Regions from separate parts of the Pantoea brenneri genome, predicted to be linked through region 2. Evidence: predicted binding sites of a transcription regulator. Region 2 holds the regulator's gene; the other holds the start of a gene.
The links. Region 2 encodes sigma-54, which starts transcription at its own class of promoters, with help from an activator protein. Its sites were predicted from a motif close to GTTGGCACANNTTTCGCTNT; they were not measured.

Region 1: a site for sigma-54 is predicted at 2,445-2,464, ahead of AABB92_RS10775 (gamma-glutamyltransferase family protein). Genes of this name have one in related genera too.

Annotation. Positions count from the first base shown of each region.
Region 1 is NZ_JBCGBG010000001.1:2,265,234-2,269,654, reverse strand. It holds gene AABB92_RS10785 (AtzE family amidohydrolase) at 1-627, opposite strand, end outside; gene hpxX (oxalurate catabolism protein HpxX) at 624-806, opposite strand; gene AABB92_RS10775 (gamma-glutamyltransferase family protein) at 819-2,405, opposite strand; gene hpxU (MurR/RpiR family transcriptional regulator HpxU) at 2,549-3,388, shown strand; gene AABB92_RS10765 (transporter substrate-binding domain-containing protein) at 3,581-4,366, shown strand; gene AABB92_RS10760 (amino acid ABC transporter permease) at 4,377-4,421, shown strand, end outside.
Region 2 is NZ_JBCGBG010000003.1:161,469-165,889, forward strand. It holds gene npr (PTS phosphocarrier protein NPr) at 1-218, opposite strand, end outside; gene rapZ (RNase adapter RapZ) at 215-1,069, opposite strand; gene ptsN (PTS IIA-like nitrogen regulatory protein PtsN) at 1,117-1,596, opposite strand; gene hpf (ribosome hibernation promoting factor) at 1,749-2,036, opposite strand; gene rpoN (RNA polymerase factor sigma-54) at 2,058-3,491, opposite strand; gene lptB (LPS export ABC transporter ATP-binding protein) at 3,540-4,265, opposite strand; gene lptA (lipopolysaccharide ABC transporter substrate-binding protein LptA) at 4,271-4,421, opposite strand, start outside.

The DNA of each region.
Region 1 (4,421 bases), on a different contig from region 2:
GGCGACAAACGGATGGCTGCCGCTACGCGACAGGCGGCCAAAGGTCGGCTTCAGGCCAAACGTACCGCACAGCGAGGCGGGGACCCGAATCGAGCCGTTGGTGTCCGTGCCAAGTGAAAAATGAACCAGACCGGCCGCCACCGCCGCGGCTGAGCCGCCCGAGGAGCCACCCGCCACGCGGCTCAGGTCGCGCGGATTATGGGTCGCGCCGTAGTGGCTGTTTTCGGTGGTAAAGCCGTAGGCGTAGGCATCCATATTCAGCATGCCCGACAGCATCGCGCCCGCCTGCCGCAGCCGGTCAATGGCAAACGCATCCGCACGCGCGGCGGGCCGTTGACTGAACAGGCTGGCTCCGGCCAGCGTACTGTAGCCGGCAACGTCAAACAGGTTTTTTACCGCGTAGGGGATACCCGCCAGCGGCGGCAGATCTTCACCGCGCTGGCGCTTGGTATCGATACTCTCTGCCTCTTTCAGCATCCGCTGCCCGGTGACCTCAGTCCATGCATTGAGCTGCGGATTGTGCTGCTCAATCGCCTGCAGTGTGTTTTCAGCCACCTCTCTGGCGCTGATCTCGCCGTTGTGGATCGCCAGACGCAGCGTCTGAATCGAAACGTCGCTCAGTTTCATGCCTGATACACTCCCGCGACTTCCAGTCGATCGTCCAGCGGAAAGGCCATCAGCGGCGCGGCCATCTGCGCGATACGCGTCAGTTGGATTAACAGCTCTGCGCGCCGGGCTTCGTCCAGCTCCAGTTGTAGCATCTGCTCCATGTGAGCAAGATAGGGGGTCCAGTCAGCTTGATTCATGGTTGGCTCCTGTTAAAAACCGGCGGCGCTGCCGTTGCTGCGCGGATCGCTGGCACCTTCAAACATGCCATTGCTGTGGCGCACGATAGCGCCCGCATGGCCGACAAATTCACTGAAGGCCGGCAGCAGCTCGACCTGATGTCCCCACTGCCGCAGCAGCTCCACCGTTTCCGGTGCGAGACGGCTCTCCAGTTTGAGTGAGTCGGAAGACTGACCCCAGGTGCGGCCCAGCAGCCAGCGCGGTGCGCTGACCGCCTGTTGCAGCGGCAGGCCCTGAATCACATGACGGGTGAAAATCGCCGCCTGGGTTTGCGGCTGGCCATCGCCGCCCATCGATCCATAGACCAGGGTACGGCCATCTTTCAGGCGCGCGGCAGCGGGATTAAGGGTATGAAAAGGCTGCTTGCCGGGGGCCAGCGCCAGCAGGTGATCGGGATCGAGACTGAATGCCGCGCCGCGATTCTGCCAGGTAATGCCGGTGCCCGGCAGCACCACGCCGCTGCCAAATTCGTGATAAATACTCTGGATAAACGATATGGCCAGGCCGCTGCTGTCCATCACGCCCATCCAGACGGTGTCGCCCGGACCCCGCCCGTTACCCCAGGGCGCCGCCTGGCGATCGTCGATCTGACTGGCGAGCGTGGCGAGATGATCGCTGTCGAGCAGCGCCTGTAAATCTTCGGTAACGTGGCGCGGATCGGTAATGTGTTTATCACGCAGCGCGAAGGCTTTTTTGGTGGCTTCCACGATGCGGTGTACGGTCTGCGCTTCACTGGCGTCAGCCATATCCAGCGCGTCGGTAATGCCAAGGATCGCCAGCGACACCATGCCCTGAGTCGGCGGCGTCATATTCCAGATATCGCCTTCGCTGTGTGAAAGATGCAGCGGAGTACAGCGGCGGGCGCGCTGCTGTTGCAGATCCTCCAGGGTGATCGGCATGCCCAGCGCTGACATCTCACTGGCCAGATGGCGCGCCAGCGGGCCGCGATAAAAACTGTCGAGCCCCTGCTCCGTCAGCTGACACAGCGTTTGCGCCAGCGCCGGCTGGGTAAAGCGGCTGCCCGGCTGCGGCACATCGCCATCAGGCATAAAGGTGGCGGCAAAGCCGGGCTGATGCTGTAACTCGTTGCGGAAGGTCGCCGTGGCGGCCGTCTGTGAAGCGGTCACCGGAATGCCATCGGCCGCATAGCGAATGGCATCGCGCAGCAGACGTGCCAGCGGCAGCGGGGCAGCTCCCAGCTCCGCGCCCAGCTGCAATGCTTCATGCCAGCCGCTGACCGTGCCGGCGACGGTTAATGCCGCTTTCGGGCCGCGGTGTGGAATCTGTTGATGATCGCCGTAGAAATCGAAGTGAGCCAGCGATCCGGCTGCACCGCTGGCATCAATCGCGACAGGATCGCCGCCTGGCGGCATAATCAGCCAGAAGCCATCGCCACCGAGGCCATTCATGTGTGGATAGACCACGGCGATAGTTGATGCCGCCGCCACCATCGCTTCAATGGCGTTGCCGCCGTCACGCAGCACCGCCAGCGCACTTTCGCTGGCCAGATGGTGTGGCGTCACCGCCATCCCCTGTGGGGCCATATTGCTTTGAATCATGCTTTTCTCGTTCTGTTATCGGGTGACAGAACGGTATACAAAGCAAGAGCTGTTCCAGTTTTCATTCCGGCCGCGGTTGCAGCCGCGTTAACCTGGCGCAAATTATGCTAGCTTCAGCTGAAACAAAAGTTACAGGACCTGTTATGCAACAGCTTGATGAACGACTCAGAAGCCACTATTCCCAGCTCTCACCGCAAGAGCAACGGATTGCCGACTTTGTTTTTGACCATTTTGACGATCTGATCAGCTACAACAGCGCCGAGCTGGCGCGGCTTAGCGGCGTTTCGAAAGCCACTGTCAGCCGGTTGTTTAAACGTCTGGGTTATGAAAAGTACAAAGAGATGCGTGATGAGTTGCGCACCCTGCGTCAGAGCGGCATGCCGCTAACTGATAACCGCGATGCGGTGCAGGGCAACACCTTACTGTCACGGCACTATAAGCAGGAAATGGCTAACCTGACGCAGTGGGTGAATAGTCTGGATGCACAGCATTTCGGTGAGGTGATCCAGCAGCTGGCGCAGGCAAAACGTGTCTTTATTATCGGCATGCGTAACGCCTATCCGGTGGCGCTGCACCTGCGTCAGCAGCTGATGCAGGCGCGGCCGCAGGTGCATATTCTGCCGCAGCCGGGCCAGACGCTGGCCGAAGAGCTGGTGGATATCACGCCGGATGACATGGTAGTGGTGATGGCGTTCCGCCGCCGCACCCGGATGATTCGCCCGCTGATGCAACAGCTACAAACCGCCGGCATCCCGCTGCTGGCGCTGTGTGAGCCGCAGGCGCAAACGGTGATTGCGCTGGCACGCTGGCAGCTCTGCGCGCCGCTCGACAGCGTCTCGGCTTTTGACAGCTACGCTTCGGCAATGAGCCTGATCAACCTGATCGCCAACGCGCTGCTGCATGAAATGCTGGCGCAGGGCCGTCAGCGTATTCATCAGATCGCCGATCTTTACCAGCAGTTTGACGAGCTGGAGCACCGCTAACAGGCACCGTTTTGGTGCCTTGCCCCATTTTAGTACAGCCTTTTTCGACAGCATTTCGCGGCTTATCAGGCCGCTTTTCTCCCAACCTCATTGCCATCTAACCCTTTTTCTCCCGCTGCGCTGATTGGCACATTAGTTGCAGAATGCATGCTTAAGAATCTTTTGTTTCACACAATCTCACCGGGGTGCATAATGAAAAAAGTTTTGATGGCGGTTGCGGCAGCGGCATTACTGATGGCACAGGCGGGCAGCGCGCTGGCCGATCAGCTGCAGGATATCCAGCAGCGTGGCGTGATCCGGGTGGCGGTGCCGCAGGATTTCCCGCCGTTTGGTTCAGTCGGCACCGATCTGCAACCCCAGGGTTACGACATCGACATGGCGAAGTACCTGGCGAAGCAGATGAAACTTAAGTTACAGCTGGTGCCGGTCAGCAGCGCCAACCGGGTGCCTTATCTGCAAACTGACAAAGTCGATCTGGTGATCTCCAGCATGGGCAAAAACGCGGAGCGTGAAAAAGTGATCGATTTCACCCGCGCCTATGCGCCGTTCTTCCTCGGTGTCTTTGGGCCGAAAGGCGAAGAGATCAAATCGGCGGCGGCACTGAGCGGCAAGTCGATTGGCGTAACCCGTGGCGCAGTGGAGGACATGGTGCTGAGTGAGGTCGCGCCGAAGGACGCTCAGGTGAAACGTTACGAAGATAACAACACCACGCTGTCAGCTTACCTTTCCGGTCAGGTGCAGTATGTCGCGACCGGCAACCTGGTGGTGGCAGCAATCGCCCGTCAGAACCCGGCCAAAGCACCGGTTGCCCAGTTTATGCTGAAAGATTCGCCCTGCTTCATTGGCCTGAAGAAAGACCAGCCGGCACTGAAAGAGAAGATCAATGGGCTGATTGAGCAGGGCATCAAAGATGGCACCCTGAACAACCTGTCAGAACAGTGGCTGAAAGCCCCGCTGCCCGCCAGCCTCGGCGCCTGAGGAACGGATAATGATCGGGCAACTTAACTTTCCCGCCCTGTGGCCCTACTGGCCG
Region 2 (4,421 bases):
ATCTCTTCCGGCCCGCTGGCTTCGATTTCAATGTGGCCGCCCTGAGCTGAATCGAGCATCAGCAGCGCAATCACGCTGCTGGCTTCGGCTTCGGTGCCGGCTTCATTGCGCAGCAGCACTTCAGCGTCAAAGCTCTGTACCAGTTCAAACAGCTTCATTGCCGGTCGGGCATGCATACCCAGTTTATTTTTGATTTCGACAGTTTGCTTAACGGTCATGATTTACGCTTTTCCAACGTACGGTGACGTGACTGTACATTCTTGCCGCGTGAACGGAAGTAGTCCGCCAGCTGTTCTGCAATATAGACCGAACGATGTTTCCCGCCGGTACAGCCGATAGCGACAGTCAGATAACTGCGGTTGTTGGTTTCCAGCATCGGCAACCACAGTTCCAGATAACTGCGGGTCTGATAGATGAAGTTGTGCACTTCGGTATGGCGATCGAGAAAGGCAGCCACCGGACGATCGAGGCCGGTCATAGGGCGCAGCTTAGGGTCCCAGTGCGGATTCGGCAGGAAGCGCACGTCAAACACATAATCGGCATCAATCGGGATGCCGTGCTTGAAGCCAAACGACTCAAACACCATCGTCAGCTCACGTTCACGCTTGCCCAGCAGCCGGGTACGCAGCATCTCTGCCAGTTCGTGGACCGACATTTCTGAGGTATCGATGATCAGATCGGCCCGTGAACGCAGTGGCTCCAGCAAATCACTCTCTTCATCAATGGCGCTTTCCAGCGACAGATTTTTACTGGAGAGCGGATGCAGACGGCGGGTGTCGCTGTAGCGGCGAATCAGGGTATTACGATCGGCATCAAGAAACAGCAGCTGGGGTGAAAATGAGTCGGGCAGGTTATTCAGCGCGGTTTCAAAAATCTCAGGGGATTCAGGCATGTTGCGTACGTCAATGCTCACCGCTGCCGAGATGTTGCGCTCCGCCAGCGAGTTGGCCAACTCGGGCAATAGCACCACCGGCAGGTTATCGACGCAGTAAAAACCCATATCTTCCAGCGCGCGTAGCGCCACTGACTTCCCCGAGCCTGACCGACCGCTCACGATCATCAGCACCATGACCTTCTCTCCCGTTTTAAAACCGGCACGCGGCCGGTAAAGACGCTTTACTGCTCTGACTGGCCTTCTGTGATAATGGCATAGAGCTCTTCATCACTTTGCGCGGCGCGCAGACGGCGACAGACGGTTTTATCCGCCAGACGCTTCGCCACCAGTGAAAGGGTGTGCAGGTGAGTTTTGCACTGGTCAGCCGGTACCAGCAGGGCAAACAACAGATCGACCGGCTGATTATCAACGGCATCAAACGCGATCGGCTGTTCAAGGCTGATAAACACCCCGACAGCACGTAGCGTATCCTCTTCCAGTTTACCGTGTGGTATGGCAATGCCGTTGCCAATACCGGTACTGCCCATGCGTTCACGGGTGAGGATCGCTTCAAAAAGCGTCTGGTGCGGCAGGTTGAGCTGCTTAGCGGCCAGTTCGCTGATGATTTCCAGCGCGCGTTTTTTGCTCTGGCAGTGTACGCCGCTGCGGGTGCAGTCAGGCGAAAGCACTGTGCTCAATTCCAGTGTTAGATCGTTGTTCATTATCGTTTCACTTGCGAGTTAACCTGGCCATCAGCCACCAGCGTATCATGATGCTGGCAGTAAATGGCGCTTGCTTAGATGACAAAACGGGGCGGATTATCCGCCCCATCCTGTCGGCTCTGCGCGGCAGGCGCGCGTAGCTAGCGTGAAGGTTAGTGTTTTTTCAGTTTATCTTTGTGTTTGGTCAGCTGACGGGCGAGCTTGTCGATCAACCCGTCAATCGCCGCATACATATCTTCCGCTTCGGACGTGGCGTGCAGCTCGCCACCGTTTATGTGCAGCGTTGCGTCAGCCACCTGGGTGACTTTCTCAACTTTCAGCACAATATAAACCTGATTGATATGTTCGAAATAGTGTTCCAGTTTGGCAAATTTACCGCTGACGAAATCGCGCAGTGGTGCGGTGATTTCAACATTTTGCCCGGTAAGGTTCAGCTGCATAGGTCTTCCTTCTCATTTCTGTCAAACCAGCTGTTTGCGCTGGTTCGATGGCGGGATGGATAAAGACTCGCGGTATTTGGCGACGGTACGACGTGCCACCATGATCCCTTGATCAGATAACATGGAGGTGAGTTTACTGTCGCTCAAGGGTTTGGCTGGATTTTCCGCCGAGATTAATTTTTTCACCAGTGCGCGAATGGCTGTCGATGAGGCTTCGCCGCCACCTTCAGTATTCACGTGACTGGAGAAAAAGTACTTCAGTTCAAAAATGCCTCGCGGACTGTGCAGATACTTTTGCGTAGTGACGCGGGAAATGGTCGATTCGTGCATCTCAACCGCCTGGGCGATATCGGCCAGCACCATCGGGCGCATAAACTCTTCGCCCTGTTCAAAGAAGGCCTGCTGCTGCTCGACAATACAGCGTGTCACTTTCAGCAGCGTATCGTTGCGGCTTTCCAGGCTTTTAATCAGCCAGCGCGCTTCCTGCAGGTTGCTGCGAATGAACTGACTGTCGCTGTCGTTACGCGTCGCCCCGCTCATGGCGGCATACTGCTGGTTGATCTTGAGGCGCGGGACGCTGTCGGCGTTCAGTTCAACCGTCCAGCGGCTGCCGACTTTCCGCACCAGCACGTCGGGGATCACATATTCCGGTTCACCGGTATTAATTGACTGACCGGGACGCGGGTCCAGCGACTGAATTAACATCATCGCCTCTTTCAGCACCTCTTCTTTGAGGCGCGTCACCCGCATCAGGCTGCGAAAATCGTGGTTGGCCAGCAGATCCAGATGTTCACTGACGATCAGGCGGGCTTCCGCCAGCATCGGCGTCTCGGGCGCATATTGCGACAGCTGCACCAGCAGACAGTCGCGCAGATCGCGCGCACCGACGCCAACCGGATCAAAGCGCTGAATGCGTTTCAGCACCGCTTCGACTTCATCGGCCTCAAGCTCATCGTTGCCGATGCTGTCGAGGATCTCGTCAAGCGAAACGGTGAGGTATCCGGTATCGTCGATCGCATCCACGATCGAAGTGGCAATAGCGCGGTCAGTATCGCTAAATGGCGTTAGCTCAACCTGCCACATCAGGTAATCCTGCAGTGACTGGGTGGTTTCGCCCTGATAAACCGGTAACTCATCATCCTGATAATCGGTACCGGTCCCGGATGGCGTGCCGGCGGTGTAGATTTCATCCCAGGTCGCGTCCAGCGGCAGCTCGTCAGGCATCTCTTTCTGCTCAAGCGCTTCACGGGTATCCAGCGCTTCGCCTTCAGGAGCCTCACGAGAGTCGATTTCATCATGCAGGTCGGTTTGTTCAAGCAGCGGATTACTTTCCAGTGCCAGCTGTAACTCCTGCTGGAGTTCAAGCGTAGAGAGTTGCAGCAGACGAATCGCCTGCTGCAACTGCGGTGTCATCGCCAGCTGTTGGCTGAGCCTGAGTTGCAAACCTTGCTTCATAGACAGGATGGTAGTTCCCAGGTAAACATCAGTATTTACGACACCTTATCAGAGTCTGAACTCTTCACCCAAATAAACCCGCTTAACCTGCTCATCTGCCAGAATTTCATTCGGCGTACCGTGCGCGATCAGGTGGCCCTGACTGACGATATATGCCCGTTCGCACACCGCTAAGGTTTCGCGCACGTTATGGTCGGTAATCAACACGCCAAGGCCGCTGTCACGCAAATGCTCAATGATTTTCTTGATGTCGATGACCGAGATCGGGTCGACACCCGCAAACGGTTCATCCAGCAGGATAAATTTAGGGTTGGCGGCCAGCGCGCGGGCGATCTCGACCCGGCGACGTTCACCGCCGGAGAGCGCCTGACCCATGCTGTCGCGCAGGTGCTCAATGTGAAACTCTTCCATCAGCTCGTTGGCGCGATCCTGACGCTGCTCTTCGGTGAGGTCGTCACGGATTTGCAGAACCGCCATCAGGTTATCGTAGACGCTGAGGCGACGGAAAATAGAGGCCTCCTGCGGCAGATAGCCGATACCGCGACGCGCACGGGCATGCAGCGGCAGGATACTGATATCTTCGTCATCGATAATAATGCGTCCCGCATCGCGCGGCACAATGCCGACCACCATGTAAAAGGTGGTGGTTTTACCGGCACCGTTGGGACCCAGCAGGCCGACAATCTCGCCTGACTTTACCTGCAGACTGACATCTTCTACCACGCGACGGCCTTTATATGCCTTCGCCAGGTTTTCTGCGATTAATGTGGCCATAGCTATCAGTTACTCTTCTTTCCGCTGTTGGACGAACCTTTATCCTGCAGTTGCGACGGCACCAGCACGGTGGTGACGCGCTTATTCTGGCCCTGGCTGTAAGCCTGCATTTTCTGCTCTTTCACCAGATAGGTAATGCGATCGCCCTTGATGTTG